Regions from separate parts of the Peribacillus sp. FSL K6-5616 genome, predicted to be linked through region 3. Evidence: riboswitches for the same ligand, from Rfam matches in the RefSeq annotation. Region 3 holds a riboswitch; each other region holds the start of a gene.

Region 1 (9,885 bases), 1.6 Mb from region 3:
GGCACGCGGAGGTATTTATGAGGTCTTAAAACGTGCTGAGGAAATAGCAATGAAGCATGGCGGTTTAAAGCGGACTGATAATTATGGAGTACTTGCGAGTGATGAATATAAGGAGCTTTTTTCAAAATATTCGATTGCTGTCGGTTCAACCGGCAATTTAGGAATGAGTATTGGAATAATAAGCGCGAAGCTGGGATTTAAAGTAACGGTCCATATGTCTGCAGATGCCAAACAGTGGAAGAAGGATAAATTAACAAGTCTGGGTGTCATTGTAAAGGAATATGATGATGATTATAGTAAAGCTGTAGAAGAAGGCCGTAAAGAAGCATCACTTGATCCCGATTGCCACTTTATTGATGATGAAAATTCCATGGATCTGCTGCTAGGTTATGCGACGGCTGCAACGCGCCTGAAGAAACAATTGAAGGATATGTCCATTACAGTAGATGAAGATCATCCTTTGTTTGTGTACTTACCATGCGGAGTCGGCGGCGGGCCCGGCGGCATAACATATGGGCTCAAGTTAGCCTTTGAAGATGATGTACATTGTTTTTTTGCAGAGCCGACACATTCACCATGCATGATGCTAGGATTGATGACAGGCCTTCATGACAAAGTTTCGGTTCAGGACTTTGGTATCGATAATAAGACGGAAGCGGATGGTCTTGCAGTAGGAAGGCCTTCAGCATTGGTTTCCAGTATGATGACGACCATGTTAAGCGGCAGCTATACCATAGAGGATAGAAGGTTATTCGAATTGCTCAAGGAAATGGCAGAGACGGAAGGCCATTATTTAGAGCCATCTGCCCTAGCAGGAGCATTTGGTCCGATACAACTTTTGTCAGCTCCAGAAGGAAGGGAATATCTTATGGATCAAAAACTGTTGGATAAAATGAACCAGTCGACGCATGTCATCTGGGCGACCGGCGGGAGCATGGTACCAAAAGATATGATGGAACTGTATTTATCTAAAAGTTAAAAAAATCCACAAGAGTGAAATTCTCAGATTGCAGGCAAACTCCTAGAAAATTGAGTATGCCTGCATTTTTTGTTTTTGAAAAACCTTTCGGTCGTTTTCAGCCATAACCGTTTTTCGTCCAACCGCGCTTTATTTGACCGCCAAGACATCATCCGGACCCCGGAGCATACTTTGCGGTCCGGATGATTCCGTTCCCTTTAGGTCGACGGCCTGCCAAAAACCCTCACCGCGAGCATCAAGCGGGGTCTTGGCTCAAGACATTCAATGCAAATTTCATCACAAAGAAAGTCTTGTATTAAAATCATGGTAATCATCCCGATACAATCGTGAGAGGGAATCAGGATGAGCCCATTCCGAACTCCTTTTGGCATTTCCATTGAAATATCTCCTAAGTTAAGAAATTGGGGCTCTACAAACCACTATGTAAAGCCACTTTTGGACCTAACCATGTCCAATTGGCCATATTCTTTAAATTAATGGCAGAAAAATAAGCAGGGTATGCATCGGCTTACAGCAGCCCTACGCATACCCTGCTTTTCTTTTGCATATACGAATACACGCTCAATCGTTTTTTTATGTTTCGCATATATAGGTTTTACATCCTAATAATGACGCTAATGATCTGCATCTTCCACGATATGCTTGTCAGAAATGTCGTGTCACTACTAAAAGCGCGTCTAGGGGAGACCCCCGTAGGCGAAGCCGGGGAGGCTCCCCGACCGCCCTCGGAAAGCGAGTGCCTGAAGTGGAAATCAACGTTCAATATGTACAAGCTAAAAAAACTGTAGACAAACTCGATTTTATTCGAAAGTTTGTCTACAGTCTGTGAAGTTCAAAACAGTGAACTTCTTTTTATTTATAACCCCCATGAGTTCAATAAAAGGTGAATGGCTTTTTCCAATTCGGATTCAGGAATCCCCGCAAAGCCCAATATAATTTTTGGAGGATGTTCGTCAATTTTCTCGATTGAATATGTTGATAATCCATAAATTTTAATATGGTCTTCGTTTGCCTTTTGAATAAGTGTCTGTTCATCCATGCCGTTCTTGACGATGAGGACGATATGCAAACCTGACCGCTCTCCAATGATTTTTATTTGTTGATATGGTTTAAATAGATCGATCACTTTATCCAACTTCCGACGGTACACTTTCCTCATGCGATTCAAATGCTTTTCGAAATCACCTTCCTTCATGAACTGTGTCAACACATGCTGATCAATCCGAGAAACGGTTGAATGGTAAAAAGACAATTCCTGTTGGTGCATTTGTAACAAAGGAGCGGGAAGAACCATATAACTGATCCGAATTGATGGCATCAATGATTTGGAAAATGACCCTAAATAAATCACCTTATCACCAGCATCCATACTTTGTAAGGAAGGAATTGTTTTTCCACTATAACGAAATTCACTATCATAATCGTCTTCGATAATATAGCGGTTTGCTGCCCCTTGAGCCCAGTTCAACAATCGCGTCCGTCTGTTAACGGATAGGATCGTCCCATTGGGGAAGTGATGTGAGGGAGTGACATACACAACGTCGATCTTTGAATCTTCAATTTGGTTCACCTTTACGCCTTCTTCATCAATTTGCAGTGGATGGACTTCATTTGGGTAGCTGCGTAAAATCCGATGAATCAAGTGATACCCAGGATCTTCAACACCATAGATGGCATTTTTATCGAATAGTAGGACAAGCTGCTGCAATAAAATTTCCATTCCTGCACCAATGATGATCTGTTCTGGAACACATTGTACACCACGTGCATGATACAAATAATGGGCAATTTCACATCGTAATTCATATTCCCCTTGAGAATCCCCAAGTAAAAGAAGATCTTGATGTGATTCATCGATTTTGCTTTTCATGTATTTTCTCCATTTTTCAAATGGGAAATGTTCCGTGTCAATTTGGCTGGGATGAAAATGATATAGCAATTCCCCTTCTTTATGATTGCTTTGTTCCAAGGATACTTGGTTAGTTTGTGTATACTCTAAATCCTCGAATGTTTGAATATAGTACCCTTTTCTTGGTATGACTTCAACGTATCCTTCAGCAGTCAATTGTTCATATGCAGTCTCGACAGTATTTTGACTTATTTGAAGGAACTCTGCCAATTTCCGTTTGGAAGGCAGTTTTGTGCCGTAAAGAAGACGGCCATCAATAATTTCTTTTTTAATATATGAATATAATTGTTCGTACAAAGGTACTTCACTTAACCGATTTAAATCACAAGAAAGCATATTCATTTTGTTGCCACCTTTTTGAAAAAAAATTACTGACCCTATTAAATTTATTAAAACTGACACTTTCAATGCGGTCAACTCTTTTTTATACTAAGCCTAACAAATCTAAAAAATGCAAATATTAGGGGGAAGAAAAAAATGGAAAAATTATTAGGAACTGACACAGTAAAAAGAGGAATGGCACAAATGCAAAAGGGTGGCGTAATCATGGACGTCATTAACGCAGAACAAGCAAAAATCGCAGAAGCATCCGGTGCGGTCGCTGTCATGGCTTTGGAAAGGGTTCCTTCCGACATCCGTGCGGCTGGCGGCGTAGCAAGAATGGCAGATCCGCGAATTGTCGAGGAAGTAATGAATGCAGTGTCAATCCCGGTCATGGCTAAAGCAAGGATTGGCCATATCGTTGAATCAAGGGTCCTGGAATCCATGGGAGTGGATTATATCGATGAAAGTGAAGTGCTGACTCCTGCGGATGAAGAATACCATATTCTAAAAAGTGATTTCACAGTACCTTTCGTTTGTGGCTGCCGTGATTTAGGCGAAGCTGCGCGCCGTATTGGTGAAGGAGCATCCATGCTTCGTACAAAAGGAGAACCAGGAACAGGTAATATTGTGGAAGCTGTGCGTCATATGAGAAAGGTACAGTCACAAATTCGCAAAGTGAGCATCATGAGTGATGATGAATTAATGACAGAGGCAAAAAATCTTGGAGCCCCTTTTGAAATTTTAAGAGAAATCAAACGCACAGGTAAATTGCCTGTAGTTAACTTTGCAGCCGGCGGAATTGCCACTCCAGCAGATGCTGCATTGATGATGGAATTGGGAGCAGATGGCGTTTTCGTTGGGTCTGGTATTTTTAAATCTGAAACTCCAGAAAAATTCGCATCCGCAATCGTTCAAGCGACTACATATTTCACCGATTATGAATTGATTGGCAAGTTGTCAAAAGAATTGGGCAGTGCAATGAAAGGCATTGATATTTCCAAACTAGCTCCGGCAGAACGGATGCAGGAACGTGGATGGTAATATGATAACGATCGGTGTTTTGGGATTACAGGGAGCGGTTGAAGAACACTTGAACCAAATCAAAGCTGCCGGCGAACAAGCAATTATAGTAAAAAAACCGGAGCAGTTGCAGGAAATCGATGGCTTGATCATTCCAGGCGGAGAAAGCACGACGATGAGGAAGCTAATGGATCGTTATGGATTTATGGAACCGGTCAAAACTTTCTTCGAAGATAAAAAACCAATTTTCGGTACATGTGCTGGGATGGTATTGGCGGCAAATGAATTGACTGGCGATGAGAAGGCCTATCTTGGACTAATGGACATTTCCGTGAAAAGGAACGGATTTGGACGTCAAAAGGATAGTTTCGAGGCTGAACTTTCAATCAAAGGAATGGAAACCCCTTATAAGGCAGTTTTCATCCGGGCGCCATTTGCTGATGGAATTGGAGAAGGTGTAGAAGTATTGGCTGTTTATGAAGAGAATGTAGTGGCTGCAAGACAAGACCATGTCCTCGTTAGTGCGTTTCATCCAGAATTAACAGGTGATGATCGTTTTATGCAGCTTTTCATTGAAATGGTGAAGACATCCGTAAGTAAGGCCGAATTGAAAACCTGCTAATCAAATGAAGCTGTCCTATTAATAGGACAGCTTTACTTTTGAAAGCTCAAAACTCTATAAAACTACATATTGCTTGAATTTACTATTCTTAACTTTTATAATAAAAAGTAAGTGATCACTTACTTAGTTGAAAGGGGAATGTATATGACAGCAAGAGTTGCAGTTATTACAGGGGGAGCAAGCGGTATAGGCCGAGCCACATGCCTGAAATTCGCAGTAAAAGGGGACAGGGTCGTTGTTGCGGATTTTAATGAAGAAATGGGCCGGGAAACCGTTGATCAGATAACAGCTAATGGTGGAGTGGCCATTTATGTTAAAACGGATGTTTCTAAGCAGGAAGATGTTGAATCGTTAATCAATAAAGCAGTGGAAACATACGGAAGGCTCGATATCATGTTTAATAATGCCGGCATTGGTGCGGGCGGTATGATCCTAGACCAAGATATGGAAGGTTACTACAAAACGATTGGAGTGAACCAGCACGGAGTGGCCTTTGGAATCATGGCAGCAGGACGGAAAATGAAGGAACTGGGTAACAAGGGAGTCATTATAAATACCGCTTCTGTGTTTGGCTACTTAGCTTCCCATGGGACTTTTGCCTATCAGGCGACTAAAGGCGCTGTAAGAATGATGACACAGACAGCAGCTTTGGAATTGGGTGCTTATGGCATTCGCGTTGTGGGCATTGCGCCGGGCGGGGTTGACACTCCTATCATACAAGGTTATAAAGACTTGGGAATCATTGATAAATTGAGTGCAAGTCAAATGCGCGGTGAATTGATTAAGCCAGAAGCCATTGCAAATGCCGTCTATCTATTATCGTTAGAGGAAGCGGATGCGATCAATGGAAGTGTAGTCATGGTCGATGATGGCTATGCATCTTTTAAGTGATTTTCATAAATAGAAAACATCGTCCCAACCAGACGATGTTTTCTATTTATGATATATGGGAATATTGAATTCTAATAGATCAAAGGTAATATTGACCGATTGGTACCAGCGATATATCATGGGAAATAGATGGGTGAAACCGGTCTTATCTTTATAAAAGAAGGTTGATATTTTTGAAAAAAGGGCAGCAAACCAAAGAACGAATCATAAATGTAGCCCGGACTCTTTTTGCCACTAAAGGTTTTGACATGACAAGAACGAATGAAATTGCCTCTGCTTGCAATGTTTCCGAAGCTACTATTTACAAATACTTTGACAGCAAAAAAGATTTGCTTTTGGCTACTATTACCCCTAATGAAAAAGAGGAATCTGAAGATGGGACTAGCCATCTATCCACGGATGATCTAGTGGAGAATCATGTTACTACCATGATAAAAAAAATTCTTGAAAATAAAGAACAGTTTTCGATATTATTTAGGGAAACACAATTCGATCAAGATATTTCAAAGCAATATGTAGATCAGATTTTCAAGCCAAATGCCAGGCATATTGAAATACAGAAGAGAATAGATAGCGGAGAGATACAATATATCTCTGATATTATTTTATTCAATGTAGGGATCATTTCTTTCACATTGGCTTTATCTACACATTATGAGATCCATCAACAAAAAAAGGAGCCATATTTTACTTCTGAACGAATTAAGAGCATTGCTCAACTTTTGGTATATGGTATTCATGGGAAACAAAATCATACATAATGAAACGGTCATATTTAAGGGCATGAGCATCAAGCCGTAAATATGACCGTTTCTTTTTTCATTCAGAGTAGATGTCCAGAGTGTAAGATTTGACTTATATTTTTCAGACAATTACGATAAATGTATACTTCACGAAATGCTTTAAGAAAATTATATCTGGAAATCTTGTAACATTGGAGGGTATCAAATGAGCGATATCGTAATTTTATCAGGAAGTCCGGCTATTCCATCAAGAACGGACATTTCACTAAAACATATTCAATCATTAGTCGAAAATGCAGGATTTACTACAGCTTATTTCTCGATTACGGATTTCTCAGCAGATGATTTATTCCAAGGGAAATATAATAGCGAGGATATCTCAAAGCTTTCAGAGAGAATTCAAGCGGCCAGAGGAGTCATTATAGGTTCACCGGTTTATAAGGCTTCTTATACAGGTGTATTGAAAGCATTGATTGATTTGCTGCCAGAAGGTGCTTTTAAGGGGAAGCCGGTGCTGCCAATCATGATTGGTGGAAGTAACAGGCATCTATTGGCGATTGACTATGCGCTTAAACCATTAATTTCAATATTAAAAGGCGAGCCGCTGCAGGGGATTTATTTTGTTGATAAGGAAATAGATAAACAGAATCCAGAAAACCCGATCAATGATTTGCATTTAATTGATCGCGTCCAGAGTCAGGTTCAAGAATTTGTAGAAGCGATACAGTTAAGAAATTAATGACTTCAATAAATTAATTCCTTCTATAAAAAGACTGGAATCCTAGAAATTTTTTTTAGAATAACACGCGTCAATAATAGGCCTAATAATGAAAATAGACTCATTTTTTTGGAGACTTTATCTAAAAAGACGAGTCTATTTTCGCATTTATATGAACATAAAATCATAAATTGAATAGTGTGTATAAAAATAACAGTTCATCCATAATATTAAACCAAGTTATTTTATAAGAAAACTCCATTGACAAGGATTAAATATATGTTAATATTTAAAATAATAAAACTTATCCAGAGCGACGGAGGGAATTGGCCCTTTGAAGTCCAGCAACCTGCATGATGGATGCAAGGTGCTACCTCCAACAAAATGTTGATCATTTTGGAAGATAAGGTAAAGATATTTACCTTGCGATCTTTCCATCATGGAAAGATTTTTGTTTTTTGTGAAAATTTTAGGCAGACCATAACAATGTAAGGTTGTATGGAATTATATAAATCTAAGAAATTTAAAATAAAATATTCGCGGATTTTCTTAAAGGAGGAACTGGTTTGGATAAAGAGAATCAGCTTGAAGAAATTTTTGAACGACTTCAAGAAATGCTTAATTCAATGAAATATGGATCCATTACACTTATTGTCCAGGATGGTAAAATCATTCAAATGGAAAGAAATGAAAAACTAAGAATTAAATAAGGTATCTGCTGACTAGAAAAACTAGAGGCGGGTTTAACTGATATAAAGAGAGTATTGGTTAGATTCGTCTCTTTTTCCTAGATTCAAATAACCGGGGGATATAACAACGGGAATTGATCAACAGTTACTCTAACCTGATACAGCAAGTTTTTAGAGGGGGCTACAAAGTTGGCTGCATTAATAAACTATGAAAATTTCAATACAGGGGACTTCCCTGTATTTCCTGCAGACAGTGAGACAAAAGGTGCTTTGGAAGTTCTGCAATGGGCGAATGACCATTATGGAGACAAACTGATTTATGCTTGCAGTTTTGGTATTGAAGGCATCGTGCTTACGGATTTATTGGCGAAGGTCAATCCTTCGGCTAAAATAGTTTTCCTTGATACAGATGTTCATTTTGAGGAAACTTACCAATTGATCGAGGAAGTGAAGAAGCGATATCCGAAGCTTTTGATCGAAATGAAGAAACCTGACTTGACGCTTGAGGAACAAGCGGCGGAATATGGCGATGAATTATGGCTTAGTGATTCCAATAAGTGCTGTAACATCCGTAAAATCGTTCCGCTTACAGATGTGCTTTCATCGGCAACAGCCTGGCTTTCGGGACTGCGGAGGGAGCAATCCGAAACAAGGGCTAAGACCGAGTATATCAATAAGGATAATAAGTTCAAATCAGTTAAAATATGCCCACTCATACATTGGACATGGAAAGATGTTTGGCGCTATGCCCACAAGAATGGACTTCCATATAATGTCCTGCATGATAATGGATATCCGAGCATTGGATGTAAAACGTGTACTGCACCTGCCTTCAATGCAGATGATTTACGCTCAGGCCGTTGGCAAGGAGCTCAAAAAACGGAATGCGGATTGCATTTATCTTAAATAAATAGAAATTATAGGCTTAAATAAATAGAAACCATAGGGGGAAATTAGCATGACCATCAGTTTACCGCACGGAGGAACATTAATCGATCTTTGGGAACCAAAATATGATTTTAGTAAAATAACGAAGTCAATCGAAATCGATGAAATTGCTTTAAGCGATCTTGAATTGATAGGCACTGGTGCCTACAGCCCGATTAAAGGATTCTTTACAAAAAGTGACTATGAGACAGTGGTGAAGGATATGAGGCTTAGCAGCGGACATGTATGGAGCATCCCGATTACGCTGCCTTTGACCGAAGAAACTGCAGAAAGCCTTACTATAGGTGAAGAAGTAACATTAACCCATGAAGGTGAAACTTACGGGGTTCTCTCCGTTTCCGATATTTACACTCCAGATAAGCAATTGGAAGCGACATTGGTATATCAAACAGATGATGAGAAGCATCCTGGAGTGAAAAATTTATATAACCGCGGGGATGTATATGTCGGCGGGGAAATAAAGTTGATCAAGAGAATAGAGCGTCCGCTATTTCAAGCTCATTATTTGGACCCAGTCGAGACAAGGAAGGCTTTCGCTGAAAAAGGATGGGAAACGGTTGTCGGTTTCCAAACGAGGAATCCTGTTCACCGTGCACATGAATATATTCAAAAGACAGCATTGGAAATCGTCGACGGTTTATTCTTAAATCCTCTAGTCGGTGCCACTAAATCAGATGACATTCCGGCAGATGTAAGAATGGAAAGCTATAAAGTGCTGCTTGATAAATATTATCCTAAGGATCGCGTCTCCCTTGCAGTTTTCCCTGCTGCCATGCGTTATGCAGGACCTAGAGAAGCCATCTTCCATGCGATGGTCCGTAAAAATTATGGTTGCACCCATTTTATCGTCGGACGTGATCATGCGGGTGTGGGCGATTATTATGGCACATACGATGCTCAAAAAATCTTTGGGAATTTCAGTGCAGATGAGTTAGGGATCACGCTATTATTCTTTGAACATAGTTTTTACTGTAAAGCATGTGGCAATATGGCTTCCGCTAAAACTTGTCCACATGGCAAGGAAGACCATGTCATCCTGTCT
Region 2 (9,885 bases), 3.7 Mb from region 3:
GATACGGAAAAAATCGGTGTGTGTGTCGATTCGCATGATCCAAAATCAATTGCAGAAGGTGTCAATTACTTATTGAAGCACCCTGAAAAAAGGGCGGAAATGAGCCAAAACTGCCTGAAGGCGCGACAAAAATACAATTGGAAACAAGAGAAGGAAATCTTTATCGAAATCTATCAAACAGCCTAACAAATTTGAGTGCAGCAGAAAAATAGATAGGAGTGGTTTATATGAAACTTTGTACAATCGGACTTGGTTATATCGGACTTCCAACTTCTTTAATGTTTGCGAAATACGGTGTCGATGTTGTCGGCGTGGATATCCATCCTGAAATTATTTCCAATTTGAATAGCGGCAGGCTCCATATCGAAGAACCTGGATTGGATGAGGTATTAGAAGAAGTGATTGCTTCCAATAAGTTCCGAGCTGCGTTAAGCCCGGAACATGCGGATGTTTTCATCATCGCGGTGCCTACACCAAATAAAAAGGACATGCACCAATCCTGTGATTTAACACATGTCATGGATGCAACCTCAAACATTCTTCCTTTTATCAAAAAAGGGAATGTCATCATTATCGAATCGACGATAGCGCCAAGAAGCATGGATGATCATATTAAACCGATGATCGAGAGGACGGGCCTTACCATCGGAAAAGACATTTTCCTCGTACATTGTCCGGAACGCGTTTTACCTGGAAGGATTCTTGAAGAGTTGGTTCATAATAACCGTATCGTCGGGGGCATCACCGAAACATGCTCATATAAAGGAAGTCTTGTTTACAAAACCTTCGTTCAAGGGGAGATCATTCAGACCGATGCGAAAACGGCTGAAATGTCCAAACTGATGGAAAACACCTTCAGGGATGTCAATATCGCCCTTGCGAATGAGCTGACGAAAATCTGTTTCGAGCTGGACATCAATGTTTTGGATGTCATATCGATGGCAAACAAACACCCTCGTGTCAATATACACCAACCAGGACCAGGAGTTGGCGGCCATTGTTTAGCGGTCGATCCGTATTTCGTCGTTGCAAAGGCACCGGAGTATGCGAGAATCATTAAATTGGCCCGTGATACCAACGTATCGATGCCTTATTACATCGTTAATTCCGTAAGGATGATGCTAGAGGGGATCCGGAAGCCAAAAGTAGCTGTTTTCGGTCTAGCATACAAAGGAAATGTAGATGATATTCGTGAAAGTCCCGCCATTGATGTCGTCAATATCTTGATGGGAATGGAAAACATGGATGTAGCCTTGCATGACCCGCATGTCAAATCTGGAAAGATGCCAGTCGTATCAGTGGAAGACGCTGTAAATGATGCCGACTTGATACTTATCCTGACTGACCATGATGAATTTAAACAGATGGATTATGATAAGCTATCGAATCTCATGAGCAATAAATTGATTCTGGATACACGCAATTGCATTGATGCAACTAAAACAGATGTCCCGGTGGCCAACCTGGGTAATATATATCAATACAAAACGGTGTCCATGAAAAAAGACAGGAATAAAGCGATCATCTAAAAATTTGGACAACATCGATAACGGAATAACGATTAAGGGGGCACTGACTATCACAGTGCCCCTTTTTCCAATGAAAAAAAGGACCATGCAAGAAAGTGGTCCTTTCAGAACGTGGAAACGATCCAGTTGGTTTCAGATCCGCTTCCTGTACGTCAAGCCTCCTCACCGCAAGCATCCTAGCAGAGTCTCGGCTAGCCAATTATTCGAGCGCAGCCGTCATATTTCGGGTTATAAGGCAGTATTCGAGCGCAGCCGCCGTGTTTCGTGCTGCAAGGGGTGAGAATTCGAGCGCAGCCGCCGTATTTCGGGCTTGCAAGGCAGTGAATTCGTCAGCAGATGGCATATTTCGAGCTGTATGGCAGTGAATTCGACAGTAGACGTGTATTCGGGTAAGGAGTAATTTCGACCACAGATGGCGTATTTCGAGCTGTATGGCAGTGAATTCGACAGTAGACTTGTATTCCGGGTGCAAGGCAGTAAATTCGAGCGCAGCCGCCATATTTCGGGCTGTATGGCAGTAAGTTCGAGCGAAGATGCCGTATTTCGGGCTAATGGTAGTTACTTCGACCGTAGCCGCCGTATTTCGGGTTACTTGGTACTTCTTCGACAGTAGATGAGGTATTTCCCCTTCCATGGCACTTAATAAAGTAATCCATAATCATGGTTCGGGATGTGACATTTCTTGCCGACAAACTGAAAGGACCAAGCAAGAGCTTGGTCCTTTTGTGTACAATTTATTAAGCTGTCGGGCCGCCAAGTTCTTCGATTTCACTTGGAACGCTTTTGAATTTCTTGAAGTTTGCACGGAATTGTGCGGCAAGGTCTGTTGCTGCTTCTTTATAAGCGGCAGGATCTGCCCAAGTCTTGATTGGTTGAAGCACTTCATCAGGAACACCAGGAACATGAAGCGGGATATCCAAACCGAAGATATCATCTTTGATCGTTTCGATGTTCGCTAATTCACCTTCAAGCGCCGCTTGTACCATTGCACGGGTGTAAGCAAGTTTCATACGGCTTCCAGTTCCGTATGCACCGCCAGTCCATCCTGTGTTGACAAGATATACCTTTGCATTGTGCTCGTCAATTTTATCACCAAGCATCTCAGCATAGCGTGTAGCTGGAAGCGGTAAGAATGGTGAACCGAAGCAAGTGGAGAATGTAGCTTCCGGAGAAGTTACGCCTCTTTCAGTACCAGCCAATTTACTAGTGTATCCGCTTAGGAAGTGGAACATTGCCTGTTCTTTGGAAAGCTTGCTGATTGGAGGCAGAACGCCTGAAGCATCAGCTGTTAAGAAAATGATTGTATTTGGATGTCCTGCAATACTTGGGTTCACGATGTTATCGATCGCTTGCATTTGGTAAGCAGCACGAGTGTTTTCAGTCAATGAACTGTCATCATAGTTCGCTACACGCGTATCCGGATCGACAACAACATTTTCCAATACAGCACCAAAACGGATTGCATCGAAAATTTGCGGTTCTTTTTCACGTGAAAGGTTGATCGTTTTCGCATAGCAGCCGCCTTCGATGTTGAATACGCCGTTAGAAGACCAGCCGTGCTCGTCATCGCCAATCAATTTACGGCTAGTGTCTGCTGATAAAGTTGTTTTGCCTGTACCGGACAGTCCGAAGAATAAAGCGACGTCCCCTTCACGTCCTACGTTAGCAGAGCAATGCATTGGAAGGATTCCAGCCTCTGGAAGTAAGTAGTTCATGATCGAGAAGATCGATTTTTTCATTTCTCCTGCATATTCCGTTCCGCCGATCAGGATCGTACGGCGTTCAAAAGAAACGATGATGAACGTTTCGGATGTAGTTCCGTCCACTTCTGGGTCCGCTTTGAAGTTAGGTGCAGAAAGGATCGTGAATTCAGCTTCGTGACCTCTCAGTTCCTCTTCGTTTGGACGGATGAACAAAGTATGGGCGAAAAGGTTATGCCAAGCATATTCATTAACAACACGGATGGGAAGACGTGATGATTCGTCTGCACCAGCGAAACCTTTAAAAACAAAAATCTCTTCTTTTGCTTTTAGGTAGTCAACTACTTTATTATATAGTTTATTGAACACATCTTCGGAAATCGGTCGGTTCACGGGACCCCAATCGATTTTATCTTTAACTGATGCTTCTTCCACGATATATTTATCTTTAGGTGAACGACCGGTATATTTGCCAGTTTCAGCTTTTACCGCGCCGGTTGATGTTAAAACGCCTTCATTTCTGCTAAGTACTTTTTCGACCAATTGAGGAACTGATAGTTGAGTTTGCACATTGTTTCCTGTTAATAATTGGTGTAACTCATTAGAAACATCTACAGAATTCATATATGAGGTACCTTCCTTTGTTTGAGTTTTTAGATTACAATTAGTATAACACATTCATTTAATTAGTCTATACTATTTCTTTTAATTTGTGATTATTTTCAGCTAGCCGCATTAATCATTTTAATCCGGCAGGAACCGAGTCAGGATAATCGCATATACTTTCATGAAGAAAAATTTATTTAAATAGGAAGTTAGTAAGCAATATATGTCTAATGGGAAAGTCAGGATGTCGTTCCTTTTCGATGTTCAATACTTTATTATTAATGGCAATTTACAACATTTCTATTCGTATTTTGCGTTGTAAACCCCTCTAGGACGTTGTATCAACATGTTTTTTCAAATGAACGCCATTCTGGGTGGAAATGTTCTTTTTAGAAAAGCATTGACAAATTCCAGCCAGATACGATAATATCTTAAATTGTACGGATTCTCTTATCCCGAGTTGGTGGAGGGACAGGCCCTTTGAAACCCAGCAACCTGCCATATTGAACTTGACTCCAAGATCGATCGCCGAAAATAAAGCGAAGGTCTTCAAGGAATAGTGGTGATGGTGCTAACCTGAGCAAGGTAAAAAACCCTTGAACGATAAGAGTGAAAGGATAGAAGACAGAATTTTAAACCTTTCCTCATTTGCCAGGGAAGGTTTTTGTGTTTTTTATAAGTAATTCTGTGTCTATAGTTGAAACTAATGAGGGAAACGAGTTCCGTAAAAATCAGGCTTATGCCTACAACATACTAACTTCCAAGGAGGAAATATGATGTCAAAGAAACGTCTATTTACTTCTGAATCTGTTACAGAGGGCCATCCGGACAAAATTTGTGATCAGATTTCAGATTCCATTTTAGATGCTATCCTAGCTAAGGATGCAAATGCACGTGTTGCGTGTGAAACTAGTGTAACTACAGGTCTTGTACTTGTTGCTGGTGAAATTACAACGTCCGCTTACGTGGATATCCCGCGTATCGTTCGTGATACGGTTAAAGGAATTGGCTACACACGTGCGAAATACGGTTTCGATGCTGAAACTTGTGCCGTTTTGAGTTCCATTGATGAGCAGTCTGCCGATATCGCAGCTGGTGTCGATAAAGCATTGGAAGCTCGTGAAGGAAACATGTCAGATGAAGAAATCGATGCAATCGGTGCAGGGGACCAAGGTCTTATGTTCGGATTCGCTTGTAATGAAACAGAAGAGCTTATGCCGCTTCCGATTTCATTGGCGCATAAACTTTCATTCCGCTTGACTCAAGTTCGTAAAGATGAAACTCTTGCTTACCTACGCCCTGATGGTAAAACACAGGTAACCGTGGAATATGATGAGAATAACCGTCCTGTACGTGTAGATACAATCGTCATCTCTACACAGCATGATGCAGAAATTACGCTTGAACAAATTCAAGCCGATCTAAAAGAACATGTGATCAAAGCTGTCGTTCCAGCCGAGTTGATCGATGCAGATACTAAGTACTTCATCAACCCGACTGGCCGTTTCGTAATCGGCGGACCTCAAGGGGATGCTGGTCTTACTGGACGTAAAATCATCGTTGATACTTACGGCGGATACGCTCGTCACGGCGGCGGTGCATTCTCTGGTAAGGATGCAACTAAAGTTGACCGTTCTGCTGCATACGCTGCACGTTACGTTGCGAAAAACATCGTGGCAGCAGGCCTTGCCGACAAAGCGGAAGTTCAATTGGCATACGCAATTGGTGTGGCAGAGCCTGTATCGATCTCTATTGATACGTTCGGAACTGGTACAGTTAGCGAAGAAGTCCTTGTTGACCTAGTTCGCGCAAACTTCGACCTTCGTCCAGCTGGTATAATCAAAATGCTTGACCTTCGTCGCCCAATCTACAAACAAACAGCTGCATACGGACACTTCGGCCGTACAGATGTCGATCTTCCATGGGAACGCACGGACAAAGCAGAAACATTAAAAGCACAAGCGTAATTCATATAAAAAAAGGTGTCCCGCTATTAGCGGGGCACCTTTTTTATGGATTAACTTAGCCGTCTGCGGGAATAATTCAAGAAATCCCAAAGAAATTCAACTTTAAGGGCCATACTCGTGAGTTAGAGCAATATACTCGTGAATTTGGAGCAAATACTCGTGAGTTTGGAGCAAATACTCGTGAGTTTCAGCAATTTACTCGTGAATTTGGAGAAATACTCGTGAGTTTCAGAATTTACTCGGAAGTTGGTGCAATGCTGAGTTTCAGTATTTACTCGTGAGTTTGGAGCAAATACTCGTAATTTTCAGTCAAGTGCTCGTGCATTACTTTATTCGTTCCGCCGTTTTATAGTATTGGCCTTTTTCGGCGTATTCGCGTACGATGCGTTCCATATCCTGTCGATCTTCTTCGTTGATTTCGCGGATGACTTTAGCTGGACGTCCGAATGCCAACATGTTCGGTGGAATGACTTTGCCTTGGGGAACGAGACTGCCGGCACCGATGAAAGCCCCTTCGCCGATTTCGGCTTCATCAAGTACGATCGATCCCATGCCGATTAAAGCTCCTTTGCGGATTTTACAGCTATGTAATATGACCTGATGGCCAATGGTTACTTCATCCTCGATGATCAATGGATTATTTGGGCTTTGGTGCAGGATGCTGTTATCCTGTATACTGACTTTTTTTCCGATGATGGTTGGGGATACATCACCGCGAATGACGGAATTGAACCAGATTGATGTTTCGTCGCCAATTTTGACATCACCTGTGACGACAGCATTTTCAGCAATATAAGCGCTTTCAGCAATTTCAGGTTCTTTGCCTTTATACGGATAAATAATCATTTTCAATCATTTCCTTTCCGAAGTGAATGTTTTTATGTATTATTTTAATATACCGTATGCAAATACACTTGGCTATTTATAATAGCAATGTACAACTTGTTAGATTTCTTTTTTGTCGAAAATCACGAATATGGTTATAATTTATATATATTATTTCAACTATCATGGATCGTACACAACAAGTGAAAATGAAAGGGGGATTTCGAATGTGGAAATGGGAGACAGAAGGAGACGCAAAGGGCGTCATTGTCATCATTCATGGGGCAATGGAACATCATGGACGTTATAAGTGGGTAACACAAATGTGGCTTTCAGCTGGATACCATGTCGTCATGGGCGACCTTCCTGGGCAGGGTATGACTACTCGCGCCTACCGGGGACATATCGATTCCTTTGATGAGTATTTGGACGAAGTGAAAAGCTGGATAGAAGAGGCTTATGAATATTCGTTGCCGGTCTTTTTACTTGGACACAGCATGGGCGGTTTGATTTCGATACGCCTTCTTCAGGAAGAGGAATGGGACATTGCAGGAGTGATTCTTTCTTCTCCTTGCTTGGGCCTCGTGACGAAGCCGCGGAAGTTCCTTACAATGCTCTCGCATGGTTTGAACATCGTTATGCCTCAGTTCAGGGTGGATTCCGGATTGACACCTGAAATGGCGACGAGAAGTGCGGAAATTCGTGAATCCGATAGAAACGATACATTATATATCACAAAGGTTTCGGTTCGCTGGTATCGCGAGCTTGCACAGGCTATGAAGGATGCTTTTGAAGAGATTCCTGAATTTCAGGATGTGCCGCTTTTGGTGATGCAGGGCGGAGATGACCGAATCGTGAACAAGAAGGCGGTTCGTGAGTGGTTCAATTATAATTTGGCCAGTGAAAAGCAATATAAGGAATGGCCGAAGCTTTATCATGAAATCTTCAATGAACCAGAGCGTGATGATGTATTTCAATATGCGCTGAGTTTTGTTGAAAACCGTTTAAAGATATTAGGGTATGTCGTTTGATCCGTACATACTTCAGGATAAATGAAATGATCTGACCCAATAAAGTTAGACATATAATTTAAGCAGCTTCTAAGACCTGAGTTCGGTATTCTATCGGACTCAGGTCTTTTAATTTTACCTTCATTCGTTTGTGGTTATAGTAATGAATATAATCATCTAATTCCTTTTCAAAGTGCTCCATACTTTCAAACTCTTGGAGATAAAGCAATTCAGACTTTAACAAGCCAAAAAAGTTTTCCATGACTGCGTTATCTAAACAATTTCCCTTACGGGACATGCTTTGTATAATGCGGGAATCTTTTAAGGTTTTTTGATACTTCTTCATTTGATAATGCCACCCTTGATCCGAATGGAGGATGACCGTATCTTCTGGTTTTAGGTGTTTAATCGCCTCATCTAACATATCTCCAACAAGTTTATAAACAGGCCGTTTCATCACTTTGTAGGCAATAATTTCACCATTACATAAATCAAGGATAGGGGATAAGTAACGTTTCTCCCCAAATAAATGAAATTCCGTTACGTCTGTTACCCATTTTTGATTCATTTTCTCGGCTTGAAAATCACGTTGTAAAATATGGGGGGCAATTCGACCAACACGCCCCTTATACGAACGATACTTTTTCATACGGACTAAACATTTTACGCCCATTTCATTCATGAGGCGGTTGATGGTCTTTGGATTGTGAGAAAACCCATATTTTTTTAACTCTTTTGTGATACGACGATAACCGTAACGTCCTTTATGTTCATGATAGATAGACTGAATAGTGGCTTTTACCTTCGAATACTTATCTTCTCGATTCAAGCGTTTTTCCCAATAATAGTACGTGCTACGTGGAATATCAGCGACTTTAATTAAGGCCACAACCTCATAAATGGACTTTAGTTCATAAATTACTTGCGCTTTGATTTTGGTTGTAATTTTTCCTGCATTTGAACTAAAGTATTTAACTTTTTTAAATACGCATTCTCCATTTCCAGTTGTTTAATTCGTTCTTCAAGCTCTTTAACCGAACCTTCAATTTGTTTGGATGGATTGATATCTTTTTTCATGGATGGTCTCCCCTTTTTCTTAGAAATTAGGGCATCTAATCCATAGGCATTAACATTTATTCTCCACGTCCGAATTAGCGCTGGAGATGAAATATTAAACCTTGCGGCTGCGTCGTAAGAAGATATACCCGTTTCATTCATATAATTAAGTACATCCATTTTAAACTCCGTAGAATAACTTGTATAGGATTTCTTAAATCCATCGGCTCCTTGAATTTGGTATAAACGAACCCATCCTTGAATCATTTGATAAGAAACTTCAAATATTTTCTGAAGATCCATATAGCTGTGCTTTCCTTCAAGGTAAAGTCGTACAATGAATATTTTCTGTTGGGCAGAAAAATTAGCCATAAAAAACACCCCGTAAATGTTAGTTTGGTGTCTAACATTTACGGGGCAGTTCATTAGACTTCGGCAGCTTTTTTGGATCAGCCTGCGTTTTTAAGCAATTCGTTCGACTTGATGACCGGTGCCCAGAAAGTAACCGGATACATAAATTGGTTCAAATGAGTAAGTTCCTTTTTGTTGGATAATGCAGTGGATAGGAGATAAATGGATTTGAAGGTCAAGTCATTGGCGAATAGGTCCAAAAGCGTCGCTTTCATATTCATGATCGCTTCATGGTTTTGGGTGGAAATCATTAAATCGAGCTGTGGCAGGAACTTATCAAAATGATGGTCAAATTGTTTGAGGTCCTCCATGGTTTTTTGTTCTTCTGTCAACGAGTTGAGCGAGTTGACAAAATCCCCGTATTGCTCACTTGAATCCCTTTTGATTTTTTCAGTCAATATATCCGTCAGTAATGAAGTAGGCAAATGTTCCATTTTCTGCACCCTCTTATCTATTTTCTATCATTATAATCATTATAGACGAAAAATTCAAAAAGTTATGATTGGTAATTCTGCTGCCTGCGAGCTGGGATGGAAAAAACACCGTTCGTATAGAACGGTGTCGGATTTATCATCTCTTTTCAATCGCGACAATGAATGGCGGATTGTTTGCTTGGTTGATGAACCCGTATCTCAGGATATGGGCTTTCTGTTGAGGGAAGTTCTCTACATAATCCATCAATGCATCCCGTTCTGCCGATCCCCCTGGATGACCATGGTATATGACGAGGATGATGATGCCTTCAGGCGCCAGCAGTTCGAACAGCTGTTCAATGGCTGAT
Region 3 (9,885 bases):
ATTTTTGAAGGATACCGAATATGATGGCAAGGACTCCGTTTACCTGGATATCGACCGTATCATCAATGAAGGAATGGCGGGCGGAAATGTGTATGAAGTCGTTAACCTTCAGAACATCGAAGAAGCACATGATTTTTATGATGAAACAGATCCCAATGTCAATAAATGAATAATGTGGGCTCTCTTATGGAGAGCTCTCTTTTATATCAGTCAGGCCGTTAAACGGATAGCATTCAACTAGTCCCATTCTCCCTCGCACTTAAAATATTTTCGTTTAATATCGATGTAATGATATGCTCTGAATCCCATTCATGCCCAGATATCTCGATAAGGGGATAGCGATTCGGTAAAACGACCTGCTGGATTTCATGAACGGTCAGCCCTTGAGAATGCAAGCGTAAAATTTCCCCTTGGAGGTTTTCCAGATAATCCAGTTTTTTTCGAAACATCTCCTTCCCATCAGGAACATGCCCAGCATGACAGCAAAACACTTCCCCGAAGTCATATTGAAGCAATCTTTTTATGGAATCGATGATCACCGGGACAGACTCTTCCCGTAAGACAAGCTTTGTTTTTGGGGTTACGAAAAGGTCTCCTGAAAAAAGCACGCCATTTTTGTGATTCAAATACACCATATGGTCCTTTGCATGACCTGGGGTAAAAATCGGCTCCCACGTTTGGGTACGGGAATGAATGGCCTTCCCTAGCGGCTCAGCTTTAAAGGCGTCTCTCTTTCCCCAGAAAATTTTGCGATATTCAGGATATTCAGCATCCTTTGCACAAACCTCAACCGACATCGGGTGAATGAAAAGAGGGACCTTTTTATGTTCCTTTATCCAGGCAGCGCCCCCCGTATGGTCTTCATGATAGTGAGTCAGGGCCACTGAGTCGAAGTCTGCGGATTCATAGAATGGAATAAGCTCTTCCAATAAAATCTGTGCGCCAGTATCTATCAATAGGCCATCCGTTAAAAAGACATACACACTCATCCCTCCCTTGTTCCCGCCAGGAGTCCCATGCACGCAAACCACATCATTTATCGTCTTGATCTCTATCATTCGGTTTCCTCCCCATCATTGTACAAAAATAGTTTTACCTTCCTTTTTTTAACTTTACTATAATAAATGTAGTACCACTTTACCTTTTTGACAAGGAAATATTGGAATAAATAGCCTCGAAGAAAATGCTTTTTCCATGAATCGTTTTAACGGACCGTACCAGATTTAATGACAAAAAAATAAAAGAAACGATTGACATTGCCGGATTTTACAAATAATATAGATTATATTATAAAACTTGAAATATTCTAAAATAATAATTTACTTATCAAGAGTGACGGAGGGATCAGGCCCTGTGATGTCCGGCAACCGCCCTTAGGGAACGGTGCCAATTCCTGCAGAATGATTGCATTCTGAAAGATAAGCCGAGATATGATTTCGCTGCCTCTTTCTGAATGATAGAGGCAGCTTTTTTAATTTTTAAGGGGGAAAGCTCATGATTGAAATCCGTTCAATCCGAAAGGAATACGTCTCGAAGAAAAACCGAGTTATCGGAGTGGATAACGTATCTTTGACCATTCAAACTGGTGAAATATATGGCATTGTCGGCTACAGCGGAGCTGGAAAAAGCTCATTACTCCGCTGCTTGAATTTGCTTGAACGTCCGACAGGTGGAAATATCATTATCGACGGCATTGATTTAACCTCTTTATCTAGCAAAGAGCTTCGTAAACAACGCCAAAAAATCGGAATGATATTCCAGCACTTTTCCCTGGTCAGTTCAAAAACCGTTTATGAAAATGTCGCTTTCGCCTTAAGGGCAGCGCATCGATCGAAGGACGCGACTAAGTTACGTGTATTGGAATTGTTGGAAATCGTAGGGCTCAGCGATAAGAAAGATGTCTATCCTGCACAGCTTAGCGGTGGACAGAAGCAACGGGTCGGCATAGCTCGCGCGTTAGCAAATGAACCCACTGTACTATTATGTGATGAAGCGACTTCAGCCCTTGATCCAACAACTACAAAAGCGATTTTACAGTTATTGAAAAAGATAAGCAGTGAGCTTGGTATCACCATCGTGTTGATTACACATGAAATGGAAGTGGTCAAAGAACTATGCCACCGAGTCGCCGTGATGCAGGATGGCCGGGTAATTGAAGAAGGACCCGTTTATGAAATATTTTCACAGCCCAAACAGGAATTAACGAAGCAATTCATTAGCAGTGTACTGGATTTCGAACTCCCTTCGCACTTGATTGATGAAAGTGAAGGGACGATTATTAAGATCCAATTCGAAGGGCAAACCGCCGGTGAGTCGATTCTTTCGGATACTCTCCAATCCCATGCAGTAAAGGGGAATATTTTACACGGTAAAATTGAGTATATCCAAGATGTTCCTTTAGGCATTTTAATCATCGAGTTAATTGGCGATGCCGTCCAAATTCATTCGGCATTGGAATATATAAAAAATCGTTCCAGTTCTGTGGAGGTGTTAAAACATGTCACTGCTTAATCCCATCGTCAATATTTTACCTGATCTTAATAAAGCCTTTCTTGAAACGATTTATATGGTCGGCGTTTCTCTTGCAGTAGCCCTGCTGATCGGTTTACCGCTTGGAGTATTGCTATTTACAACAACCAGGAATTTATTTTTTGAAAATGGCATCGTGAATCGATCTCTCGGTTTCGCAGTCAATATTGTTCGTTCAATCCCGTTCATCATTCTCTTGGTCGCCCTCCTTCCTTTAACGGACCTACTTACGGGATCGACGATAGGGCCAAGAGCAGCTTCTGTTTCCCTGTCCGTATCCGCAATCCCTTTTTTTGCAAGGATTGTTGAAACGGCATTACGTGAAATAGACAGAGGAGTGATTGAAGCAGCAATTGCCGTAGGTGCCACTCCATGGATGATCATTAAGGATGTACTTCTTCCAGAGGCAAAACCGGGAATCATTCAAGGACTGACATTAACGACCATTTCGCTAATCGGTTACTCAGCAATGGCTGGGACAATCGGCGGTGGCGGAATTGGCGACCTGGCAATCCGGTACGGATATTACCGATATGACAACACAGTCATGATCACGACGATCGTCGTTCTTATCTGCCTTGTGCAACTCATTCAAATGGTTGGTGACAAAGTTTCATACATAGTTAACAAGCAATAGGATCAATCATTTTTTTAAATGACTCAATACATTTCATTACTCAGGAGGAATTTCAAATGAAGAAAATAGCTTCGTTATTATCAGTCTGTGCACTTGCACTCGGCTTGGCAGCATGCGGGAGCGATGATGCATCCCCAAATACTGAAGACAAAAAAGAATTGAAGATCGGGGCGACTACCGGGCCGTACGCCGATATGGTTAAGGAGGCCATCAAACCAGGTCTGGAAGATCTCGGATACAAAATAGAAATCGTCGAATTCACCGACTATATCCAGCCGAATAAGTCGCTTGGCAACAACTCGATCGACGCCAACCTTTTCCAGCATAAAGTGTACATGGATAACTTCGCTAAAGAAAATGATTTAAAGCTTTCCGACCTTATCATAGTTCCAACAGCGCCAATGGGCATATATTCTAATAAGTATAATTCATTGAAAGAAGTGGAAGACGGTACATCCCTTGCAGTGCCCAATGATCCGGTTAACCTGGCACGTGCACTTAAAGTGCTGGTGGATGAAGGGTTGATTGAAGTCGATCCAAATGTCGACCCTTTAAAAGTATCTGAAAAGGATGTAACGAAAAATCCAAAAAACATCCAGCTAAAACCATTGGAATCCGCTCAGTTACCCCGCGCAACAGACAGCGTTGACCTATCGGCGGTCCCTGGCAACTTTGCTCTTGCAGCGAAAATGGACCTCAAGGATGCCCTAGTTTTGGAAAAAATGCCGGATATGTATCGAAACGTTGTTGCAGTGAATACAAAAGATGTAGACGCTCAATTTGCCAAGGATATTAAATCAGTAGTGGAATCCGACCAGTTTGAAAAAGTGATCGATGACAAATTTGCCGGATTCGGAAAACCAGACTGGATGGATTGATCAAATAATCAAGGCCTGCTTCCCCTTTACCGGGAACAGGCCTTTCATTAAGGAGAGCAAATATGAATACCTTACTGGAGGTCCGCAGCGGCCCCGCTTATTACGCCTGTAAAGCAAATGTCCTTGAAAACCTGGAAGTGAAACTGAGGAAAGGGAACATTCGTAAAGTGCTCGTTATTCATGGACGAAAATCTTGGGAAGTTACTGAACCCTTTTTTCCTTCCTTAGAACATATTGAGACGATCTTTTTAACATACGGCGGGGAATGCAGTGACCCGGAAATTGAACGCGTCAAGAAGGCTGCTCTTGAACATGGTGCAGATGCATTAATTGGCATTGGCGGCGGTAAGTTGCTCGACCTCGCCAAATCGGCCGGAAACTCGCTTCAAAAGGAAATCATCCTCATTCCAACCTTGGCTTCCACCTGCGCTGCCTGGACACCGTTGAGTGTCATTTATGATGATAATGGTTCATATGTCCGTTATGATATTCATGAAAAAAGCACTTGGATGTTATTGATCGAACCAGGAATTCTTCTTAATTCGCCGATTAACTATTTACGTGCTGGAATCGGCGATACATTGGCGAAATGGTACGAGGGCAATGCACTGGCCGAAAAGCTTGCCACCAAGTCCGTTTGTATTGAATTGGCCCATCTGGCCGCAAGGCAATGCCAGGAAGTTTTATTGACATATGGCGAGGAAGCCTTAGCTGATTTGGAAAAAGGGAAATGGACAGATGCGCTGCAGCGTGTAATTGAAACGAACATCATCACCAGTGGTCTTGTTGGCGGGTTTGGCGGCCAGTACTTGCGCGTTGCCGGTGCCCACTCCATTCATAATGGCATGACTTCCATCACGCAAGCGCATCATTTACTTCACGGGGAAAAAGTTGCATATGGCATTTTAGTCCAGCTTGTGCTAGAAGGGAAATTCTCGGAAATCAAACAATTGCTGCCCATCTACCAGGTGCTTAAATTGCCGATGACATGGCTTGATATTGGCCTGACTGTTGAACATAAGGCCGAACTTCAACAAATTGCAGCCCACTCTGTCAAAGAAGGTGAAGACATCCATCTTCTCTTCCCTGATATCAACAAGGAAAAAGTGGCAGCCGCCATGGAAAACCTTGAAATCCTCACAAACCATGCAAACCAATCCACGGACTAAAAAAGCAATGGGGTTTTTACCCCATCGCTTTTTTTTGATTCCTCTTTGTTTGTTTAAAATCATCCTTTTCACCAAGCATACATAATGTTCCGATAATACTTCAGTATAATAAAAGAAGGTATTACCTTACTGTCTGTTTCCATAATCCAAGAAGATCACTTTCATGTTGTCTGTGCATGCCTGCTTTTCTATCGGCAGATTCCGGACGGCCCTTTTCCCAATTCCATATATCTTCGAGAGTTTCTGATAGGGGACGGAATGTTAGTCCATTATTGATGGCTTGATCGTTGTCGACAGCCAAAAACCCATTCAAAGGTTCCTTACCTCCTGGTAAAGGGAATTCTTCCGGTATCCATAAAGGCATTTCTCCCCACGGCTCTACTTTATTGTCTTTTAAAAATTTTTCAGATACCCATGTAAGGGCAGCATCACTTCTTGTTACCTTTTTGCAGCCTTCAAGTATTTGCCCCATAGTCAGTGTGTAGTCTGGTCCAACGGCATTATACGTACCTGCCATGCCCTTTTCCATCATTTGGATGATCCAATGAGCCAAGTCCCTTGCATCGATAATTTGGATTGGACGTCCAGGGCGTCCAGGCGCTAAAACTTCTCCCCCTTCCGCTATTCTTTTAAGCCAGTACGGCAATCGGTCAGTGTAATCATATGGACCTACTATTTGCCCGGCACGAATTGACAAGACTTTCCCCGGCAGTTCTTTTTCAGCTGCTTTTTCGCTTAATGATTTTAACGGTCCATAATATTCACCGTATATCGGCCCAGCCGTTCCGCGGGTTATTTCTTCTGCTTTATCTTCATTTAGTGCATGAACCTCTCCATTTTCATCAATACCTGGTTCGGTTGGATCACTATAAACCGAGATGCTTGAAATATATGTATAATGTTTAACTTGATTAAGCAACCTGCAGGATTTCGATACAGTTCTAGGGATAAAGCCTGATGTATCAATTACTGCATCCCACTGTCTTCCTTTCAGCATTTCAAGATCCCCGTCGCGGTCCCCTTTTAACTGTTCTATTTCGGGAAAAACATAAGGGTCATTTCCACGATTAAAAAGTGTGACATCATGCCCCTTCTCTATTGCAGCTTTTGCTAAATATCGGCCTAAAAACCGTGTACCACCCAATATTAAAATGTTCATAAGATCTCCTCCTCTTTAACGATATTCCATAAAGCATACGCAATACCCTTTCCTGAAATTAATAATACTTGCAACTTTTCTTTGGTTTTCCCTTCTCGGAAAAACTAAAGATATCCTAATCTTTTGAACTTTATTCTTTTTCGCTATAATGATATGGAAAGGGAGAAAGAAGGTGGAACCGATGCTTGAAAATCTTAAACAAAAATTCCCGAACGCTCTTACCAATAAAAAGGATACTGATGATATTTCTAATTATGTTTGGTTCGAAGACTTCAGAAGTATACTTGGTATTCCCCGTTCAGAAATCACAGCAGAAGAAATCCGTTTATTGGAACTGCTTTTTGTTCCTTCCATAAACCCAAATAACCTCAATGCACATCCAGGCTCATCATGGAAAAATTTTTTATCCGAACCGAATGCACCATTGCCTTTAACGAGCTGGGAGAATGTTCGATTCCTTCATTTCAAGTTGACTCATGCTGATTTTTCCAACTCCGATTTTGAAGGGGCCTTCCTCGCTTTCGTTCCATCTGACGCAGCTATTATTTGGGAAAATGAAACGGCAGGCGTCTTAATTGAACCGGACAAGGATGAACCATTATCAAATAAAGAACTGATCGCCATTACTTCCACACTTGAAAGTGACTTTTATGTAAAGACCCGTATGTTCACCGGGCGCTTTCACCCTGTAGATCAAGACCTTCGCCATCACTGGACTCAGGAGAAAAAGTGTTTTGAAATGGCACAGGTGCATCTGCCGGATATAAAAGTGACTGATTTGGCAGACATCATCCCATACTCATTAATAAATGATCCATCCTTTAAGAATGCAAATTGGTTTATCAATGAAATTCTTGGCAAGACCAAGCAGGATACTGAGCTTATCAAAACGGTTAAAACGTATATCGAATGTAACTCCAATGCCACATTTGCCGCCAAACAGCTTTATATACATCGGAACAGCTTACAATACCGAATCGATAAATTCTCTGAAAAAACTGGTCTCGATATTAGAAACTTCCGTCATGCCCTTACTGCATACTTGATACTTTTACTGAATGATTAATTTCCAATGTAAGCACTTTTTTGTGCAATATGCCCATACTTTTTTCAAAACCTATAGCTTAGACTATAGCTAATTGGTACAAGTAATCTAAGAGTTTAAAAGGGGGATTTTTCATGGCAGAGTTAGTGTTAGATCATATATTCAAGATTTATGATAAAAAGGTGACGGCCGTTAAAGACTTCAACCTTCGTGTTGCCGATAAGGAATTCATCGTTTTTGTGGGACCTTCAGGTTGCGGTAAATCAACGACATTAAGGATGATTGCCGGACTGGAAGACATTTCCCAAGGGGATTTATACATAGACGGCAAGCGAGTCAATGATGTCCCCCCTAAAGATCGCGATATTGCGATGGTTTTCCAGAACTATGCCTTATATCCTCATATGTCTGTATTTGACAATATGGCATTCGGATTAAAGCTCAGGAAAACGCCAAAAGATGAAATCAAGCAAAGAGTAAATGAAGCGGCAAGGATTCTCGGACTTGAAGAGCTGCTAAACAGGAAACCTAAAGCGCTTTCAGGTGGTCAGCGCCAGCGTGTTGCACTTGGCCGCGCAATTGTAAGGGACGCAAAAGTTTTCTTGATGGATGAGCCATTATCCAATCTCGACGCAAAGCTGCGGGTTCAAATGCGTGCGGAAATAGCTAAACTGCATAAACGGCTCGACACCACAACGATATATGTCACACATGACCAAACAGAGGCAATGACCATGGCGACACGTCTTGTTGTAATGAAAGATGGTATCATCCAACAGGTCGGTGCTCCAAAGGATGTTTATGAGAAACCAATAAACGTGTTCGTCGGCGGCTTTATCGGATCGCCTGCCATGAACTTCTTTACCGGAACTTTAAAAGAAGGCACAATCAAAATAGGCGAACAAACGCTTGAAATACCTGAATTTAAGATGAAAATGCTACGTGATCAAGGATATGTCGGAAAAGAAGTAATCCTTGGCATCCGTCCGGAAGATTTCCATAATGAAGGAGCTTATTTCACGGAGTCCCCTAACACTACATTCACGACCCAAATTGATGTAGCCGAACTCATGGGCGCGGAGATCATGCTCTACTCCACTTTAGAGGGGCAGGACTTCGTTGCAAGGGTCGATGCCAATAACATTATCCAGGCAGGCGAAAAGATCGAACTTGCCCTCGACATGAATAAAGCGCACTTTTTTGATAAAGGGACCGAACATCGCATTTTAGTTGAAGAAGATGAACAGATGCAGGAAAGCATGAAGTTATCTGCCAATTAAACATGAAAAGACCCATTCATTATGGGTCTTTTTACGTTAAAATAAAGGGCGATTCATTCCTGGACCAATACCACTTCATCATGTCCGCATTCAGGGCATTTCATGAGATGGGGGCATTGCCCTTTTTGAAGGGATTGAGGGTATCCGTCGTTTTCTTTAAGGATGTCGATATCCATATAAGCACTGTAATCATCAGCATAATCCATGAATTTCCCTTTATCCTCAAGTTCACTGCCGCATTCCGGGCAATCTACATGAATTTTTCTTAGACCGTTGCAAAGCGGGCATATAGACATTGTTTTTCCTCCTGTTCCAGATACTTATGATTTCAGTATTTGTCGATTCCAGTATTTTAACACATGGAAACACCCTCCCTAATGGTAGAGGGAGGGTACTTCCATCCAATTATTTATTAACCATGTTAGCAGGATCGACCCATGCTTTGAATTCATCTTCCGTCAGGAACTCCAGTTTCAACGCCGCTTCTTTTAACGTCGAGTTGTCCTTGAAGGCAGTTTTGGCGATCTTGGCTGCTTTTTCATAACCGATATGCGGGTTCAATGCTGTTACCAGCATAAGGGAACGCTCTACATTTTCTTTGATCTTATCTTCATTTGCAGTGATGCCAACCGCACAATTATCGTTGAAGGAATGAATGCCTTCCGTCAATAATTTGACCGTTTGCAGGAAGTTATAGATGATGACTGGTTTGAACACATTCAATTCAAAGTTACCTTGGCTTGCTGCAAAGCCAATTGTAGCATCGTTACCCACGATTTGTGTCGCAATCATGGTAAGCGCTTCACTTTGGGTCGGATTGACTTTACCTGGCATGATGGAGCTGCCCGGCTCGTTTTCCGGAATGGCAATTTCTCCGATTCCGCTTCTCGGTCCACTTGCAAGCCATCTGACATCGTTCGCAATTTTCATTAAATCCGCCGCCAATGCTTTCAAAGCACCGTGTGCGTAGACGATTTCGTTATGGCTAGTCAATGCATGGAACTTATTATCAGATGTGACAAAAGGATATCCTGTATCCGCTGCAATTTGTTTGGCAGAAAGTCCCGGGAATTCTTTCTTTGTATTGATTCCGGTTCCTACAGCCGTTCCGCCTAGAGCAAGGTTCAATAGTTTTTGGCTGCTTTCCTCAATCATCGCCAAATCTTTATCGAGCATCGCTTTCCAACC

Evidence for each region. A riboswitch is a leader RNA that binds a small molecule or an ion and turns the genes downstream of it on or off. The one in region 3 is predicted to bind S-adenosylmethionine.
Region 1: it holds a riboswitch for S-adenosylmethionine, as region 3 does, so the genes downstream of both, MHB45_RS10815 (YezD family protein) here and MHB45_RS03285 (methionine ABC transporter ATP-binding protein) in region 3, are expected to answer to the same signal.
Region 2: it holds a riboswitch for S-adenosylmethionine, as region 3 does, so the genes downstream of both, metK (methionine adenosyltransferase) here and MHB45_RS03285 (methionine ABC transporter ATP-binding protein) in region 3, are expected to answer to the same signal.

Annotation. Positions count from the first base shown of each region.
Region 1 is NZ_JBBOYT010000001.1:2,253,390-2,263,274, reverse strand. Features, by position in the region: gene MHB45_RS10850 (D-serine ammonia-lyase) at 1-979, shown strand, start outside; gene pdxR (MocR-like pyridoxine biosynthesis transcription factor PdxR) at 1,836-3,230, opposite strand; gene pdxS (pyridoxal 5'-phosphate synthase lyase subunit PdxS) at 3,366-4,253, shown strand; gene pdxT (pyridoxal 5'-phosphate synthase glutaminase subunit PdxT) at 4,258-4,854, shown strand; gene MHB45_RS10830 (SDR family NAD(P)-dependent oxidoreductase) at 4,999-5,745, shown strand; gene MHB45_RS10825 (TetR/AcrR family transcriptional regulator) at 5,919-6,506, shown strand; gene ssuE (NADPH-dependent FMN reductase) at 6,694-7,227, shown strand; SAM riboswitch class I at 7,508-7,616, shown strand; gene MHB45_RS10815 (YezD family protein) at 7,773-7,916, shown strand; gene MHB45_RS10810 (phosphoadenylyl-sulfate reductase) at 8,085-8,801, shown strand; gene sat (sulfate adenylyltransferase) at 8,854-9,885, shown strand, end outside.
Region 2 is NZ_JBBOYT010000001.1:4,417,375-4,427,259, reverse strand. Features, by position in the region: gene MHB45_RS21410 (glycosyltransferase) at 1-186, shown strand, start outside; gene MHB45_RS21405 (nucleotide sugar dehydrogenase) at 228-1,529, shown strand; gene pckA (phosphoenolpyruvate carboxykinase (ATP)) at 2,267-3,853, opposite strand; SAM riboswitch class I at 4,283-4,445, shown strand; gene metK (methionine adenosyltransferase) at 4,609-5,802, shown strand; gene MHB45_RS21390 (gamma carbonic anhydrase) at 6,127-6,645, opposite strand; gene MHB45_RS21385 (alpha/beta hydrolase) at 6,855-7,658, shown strand; one part of gene MHB45_RS21380 (IS3 family transposase) at 7,717-8,606, opposite strand; one part of gene MHB45_RS21380 (IS3 family transposase) at 8,606-9,065, opposite strand; gene MHB45_RS21375 (hypothetical protein) at 9,143-9,538, opposite strand; gene MHB45_RS21370 (class I SAM-dependent methyltransferase) at 9,675-9,885, opposite strand, start outside.
Region 3 is NZ_JBBOYT010000001.1:682,229-692,113, reverse strand. Features, by position in the region: gene MHB45_RS03295 (hypothetical protein) at 1-169, shown strand, start outside; gene MHB45_RS03290 (MBL fold metallo-hydrolase) at 234-1,058, opposite strand; SAM riboswitch class I at 1,321-1,425, shown strand; gene MHB45_RS03285 (methionine ABC transporter ATP-binding protein) at 1,495-2,511, shown strand; gene MHB45_RS03280 (methionine ABC transporter permease) at 2,498-3,166, shown strand; gene MHB45_RS03275 (MetQ/NlpA family ABC transporter substrate-binding protein) at 3,223-4,044, shown strand; gene MHB45_RS03270 (iron-containing alcohol dehydrogenase family protein) at 4,107-5,213, shown strand; gene MHB45_RS03265 (NAD-dependent epimerase/dehydratase family protein) at 5,335-6,372, opposite strand; gene MHB45_RS03260 (PucR family transcriptional regulator) at 6,554-7,438, shown strand; gene MHB45_RS03255 (ABC transporter ATP-binding protein) at 7,552-8,697, shown strand; gene MHB45_RS03250 (hypothetical protein) at 8,751-8,993, opposite strand; gene fumC (class II fumarate hydratase) at 9,103-9,885, opposite strand, start outside.